Regions from separate parts of the Streptomyces sp. NPDC005794 genome, predicted to be linked through region 1. Evidence: riboswitches for the same ligand, from Rfam matches in the RefSeq annotation. Region 1 holds a riboswitch; the other holds the start of a gene.
What was found. Region 1 has a riboswitch for glycine ahead of gcvP (aminomethyl-transferring glycine dehydrogenase). Riboswitches for the same ligand answer to the same signal wherever they lie in the genome.
Positions count from the first base shown of each region.

Region 1 (2,177 bases):
TCGACGATCCTGAGTTGCAGCCGGCCGATCCGCTTCCCCTGGTGCGGGACCCGGTGGACTACTCCTCGTGGCCGGCGAGCTTGCCGAAGTCCCTGTCGGGGTCCGTCCCGGCGGAGGGAGAGGGGGAGGTGTCCAGCCCGTAATGACGGTAGAGCTGCAGTTCCTGCTCGGGAGACAGATGGCGGCCCACGCCGAAGTCGGGCGCGTCCTTGATCAGGGCCCGGTCGAAGGGGATCAACAGCGAACCGTCGACGAACTCGCTCGGCTCCAGCGGGACGAACGCGTCCCTGGTGAAGAGACCGGTGCGTACGGCGGCCCATTCGGGCAGGCCGGTGGCGTCGTCGAGATAGACCTCGTCCACCGTTCCGATCTTGGCACCTTGACGGTCGAAGGCCTTGCGGCCGATCAGGCTGCGCGGATCGATGTCGGTCTGCACGGTGCCTCCCACTGGTCACGACGGCATCAGGTGGTCGCGGCTGCTCCACAGGCACTACGAAAGGCCAGATCCGGGATGTCGGCCACTCGAGACGGCCCGCTCCGGCCTCGCTGGTAGGCTGGAACACGGCTGCTGACCCTGTGCGGGAGAGTCCTTCGGAGCGATCCGGAGGCGCCGAAGGAGCAACTCCTCCCCGGAATCTCTCAGGCCCCCGTACCGCACGGACGAGGTCACTCTGGAAAGCAGGGCGGGATCCGTACGGCACGAGCCGCCACGGGCACCTCCCTCACCGACGGTGAAAGCCGGTATGCCCCAGGGCGTGCCGGTGAAGCTCTCAGGTCGAGATGACAGATGGGGAGGCCGTTCGGGCAGCCACGCCGTGGCGCCCCTCGCAGGTCGTGACAGACCAGGAGGCCTCCACCATGACCCCCCGTCGCACTCCGCTCTCCCAGCTGGAGCAGGGCATTCCGTTCGAGCAGCGCCACATCGGGCCCGACGCCGAGGCCCAGGCGAAGATGCTCGCGCAGGTCGGCTACGGCTCCCTCGACGAGCTCACCGCCGCCGCGGTGCCCGACGTGATCAAGAGTGCCGAGGCGCTGAACCTCCCCGCGGCCCGTACCGAGGCCGAGGTCCTGGCCGAGCTGCGCAGCCTCGCCGACCGCAACCAGGTGCTCGCACCGATGATCGGGCTCGGCTACTACGGCACGTTCACCCCGCCGGTGATCCTTCGCAACGTCATGGAGAATCCCGCCTGGTACACGGCCTACACGCCGTATCAGCCGGAGATCTCCCAGGGCCGGCTCGAGGCCCTCCTGAACTTCCAGACGATGGTCGCCGACCTCACCGGGCTGCCGACCTCCGGTGCCTCGCTCCTCGACGAGGGGACGGCCGCTGCCGAGGCCATGGCGCTGGCGCGACGGGTCGGCAAGGTGAAGGACGGCGTCTTCCTGGTCGATGCCGACACCCTGCCGCAGACCATCGCGGTGATCGAGACCCGCGCCGAGCCGACCGGCGTCGCGGTCGTCGTCGCCGACCTCAGCGACGGCATCCCGGCAGAGGTCGCCGAGCGCGGCGTCTTCGGTGTGCTGCTCCAGTACCCGGGCGCCTCCGGTGCCGTGCGGGACATCAAGCCCGTCATCGACCAGGCGCACGAGCTGGGCGCGATCGTGTCCGTCGCCGCCGACCTGCTGGCGCTCACGCTGCTCACCTCGCCCGGTGAACTGGGCGCGGACATCGCCGTAGGCACCACGCAGCGTTTCGGCGTCCCGATGGGCTTCGGCGGACCGCACGCCGGCTTCATGGCGGTACGCGAGAAGTTCGCCCGCAGTCTGCCCGGCCGTCTCGTCGGGGTCTCCGTCGACGCGGACGGCGACAAGGCCTACCGCCTGGCCCTGCAGACCCGTGAGCAGCACATCCGTCGCGAGAAGGCCACCAGCAACATCTGTACCGCACAGGTGCTGCTCGCCGTCATGGCCGGTATGTACGCCGTCTACCACGGACCTGAGGGACTGCGGACGATCGCCCGGCGCACCCACCGGTTCGCCTCCGTCCTGGCCGAGGGCCTCCGCGCCGCCGGGACCGAGGTCGTGCACGACACGTACTTCGACACCGTCACGGTCCGCGTGCCGGGTACGGCGGCCGACGTGGTCGCCGATGCGCGTGAGCGCGGGGTGAATCTGCGCCTCGTGGACGCCGACCACGTCTCCGTCGCGTGTGACGAGACCACCACCCGCACCCGGAT
Region 1 is NZ_JBIAIN010000002.1:10,267-12,443, forward strand. Features, by position in the region: gene ACFYQ5_RS02570 (DNA polymerase IV) at 1-143, shown strand, start outside; gene ACFYQ5_RS02575 (PRC-barrel domain-containing protein) at 59-436, opposite strand; glycine riboswitch at 570-665, shown strand; gene gcvP (aminomethyl-transferring glycine dehydrogenase) at 859-2,177, shown strand, end outside.

Region 2 (2,177 bases), on a different contig from region 1:
TGTCACCGACCTCCGGGAGCTGGGCGTAGACGACGTCACCGAGCGCGTTGGCCGCGAACTCGGTGATGCCGACCGTGGCCACGCCGTCCTCGAGGGCCGACAGCCACTCGTGCTCCTTGCTGTACCGCAGCTGCTGGGGGTTGCTCATGACCTGAATTCTCCTGTACGCGGGGGAGTGCTGATGAACGGTGGTCTTACGGTGTGAGACACGAATGCGTCACGTGCCCGGCGCGCCGTGCCCCGTGCGCGCCGCGCCGCGTCACTTACGGCGCTTGTAGAAGGGCAGCGCCACGACCTCGTACGGCTCGTGCGTGCCCCGGATGTCGACCCCGACACCCTCGGTGCCGGGCGCGGCGTGGGCCGCGTCCACGTAGGCCATGGCGATCGGCTTGCCCAGGGTGGGCGACGGCGCGCCGGAGGTGACCTCGCCGACGACCTCCCCGCCGGCCACGACGGGATAACCGGCGCGCGGCACCCGGCGGCCCTCGGCGACCAGGCCGACGAGCTTGCGGGGCGGGGAGGTCTCCGCCCGCTCCGCTGCGGCCGACAGGGCCTCGCGGCCGACGAAGTCGCCCTCCTTCTCGAACTTCACGACCCTGCCCAGGCCCGCGTCGAAGGGTGTCAGCGCGGTGGTCAGCTCGTGGCCGTACAGCGGCATGCCCGCCTCCAGGCGGAGCGTGTCGCGGCAGGAGAGCCCGCAGGGGATCAGGCCGTACGGCGCACCGGCCTCGGTCAGGGCCTTCCACAGCTGCTCGGCGTCGGCGGGGGCCACGAAGAGCTCGAAGCCGTCCTCGCCGGTGTAGCCCGTACGGGCGATGAGCGCGGGGACTCCGGCGACCGTTCCGGGGAGTCCGGCGTAGTACTTCAGTCCGTCCAGGTCGGCGTCCGTGACCGACTTCAGTACGGCGGGGGAGTCGGGGCCCTGGACGGCGAGCAGCGCGTACGCGTCGCGGTCGTCCCGGACCTCGGTGTCGAAGCCCTCGGCGCGCTCGGTGAGGGTGTCCAGGACGAGCTGGGCGTTGCCCGCGTTCGCGACGACCAGGTACTCGGGGGCCTCGGGCTCGCCGAGGCGGTAGACGATCAGGTCGTCCAGGATCCCGCCGTCCTCCGCGACGATCATCGTGTAGCGCGCCCGGCCCACGCCGACGGTGGCGATGTTGCCGACCAGCGCATAGCTCAGGAAGGCCGCCGCCTGCGGCCCGGTGACGGTGATCTCGCCCATGTGCGACAGGTCGAACAGGCCCGCCCGGGTGCGTACGGCGTTGTGCTCGTCGCGCTCACTGGCGTACCGCAGCGGCATGTCCCAGCCCGCGAAGTCGGTCATGGTCGCGCCCAGGGACCGATGCAGGGCGTCGAGGGCGGTGAGACGGGGGGCAGTGCTCATGGACATGGCTCCAGGGCATGACGACAGGGGGTGGATCCCTCCCCATCTGTCATCGGAACCTGAGAGGTTCGCCGAGAGCCCCTGAAAGGGTCCTGACCGGGACAGCCCTGTCAGGTTCGGCTTGCACCTTGGGTGGAGCCGCAGAGCGGCCCGCTTTTCAGATCTGCCTCATCCACGCGGTACGGGGCCTGAGAGATTCAAGGGAGGAACTTGCTCCTTCGGCGCCCGGCGCACACAGTGACCGGGACTCTCCCGCGCGGATTCAAACGGCCGGTATGCAGTTGGCGGGGTCATCATCGCACGCATTGGGGGAGAGTGGGGCGTCGCGGTCGGGGCCGGCCCCGGTCCCGACACGTGCGGGTGGAACCGGTTGTGCCGCATTACCTTTTCTTTACACTTCTTGGGCAGGTCAGTGGGGGACTCGGCAGGGGGAAGGCGATGACGTTGCAGCACTACGCGACTACCGCGGGAGCGGCACGCGGTGCGATGCCCCAGCAGCCGGGCGGGCCCGCCCGGGAGCGGAGGGGCGGGCCCGCACCGGTGGTGCGTGATCTGCGGGGCAGCGGTGGCCGCGGGCCGCGGGGTCTGGACTTCGCGGCCGGTGATGTGGTGGTGGTCTCGGGGCTGCCCGGCAGCGGGAAGTCGACGCTGATCCGGCGGGCGGTCCAGGAATACGCGATCGACTCCCAGGACACCAGGGACCGCTGGGCGGCCAGGCTGCCCCGGTTACTCCCGTACGCCCTCTACCGCCCCCTGGTGCGCGCCGCGCACTACGCCGGGCTGTGGCGGGCCC
Region 2 is NZ_JBIAIN010000003.1:323,959-326,135, forward strand. Features, by position in the region: gene gcvH (glycine cleavage system protein GcvH) at 1-148, opposite strand, end outside; gene gcvT (glycine cleavage system aminomethyltransferase GcvT) at 260-1,384, opposite strand; glycine riboswitch at 1,552-1,649, opposite strand; gene ACFYQ5_RS06175 (AAA family ATPase) at 1,823-2,177, shown strand, end outside.
Region 2: another riboswitch for glycine. It lies ahead of gcvT (glycine cleavage system aminomethyltransferase GcvT); the one in region 1 lies ahead of gcvP (aminomethyl-transferring glycine dehydrogenase).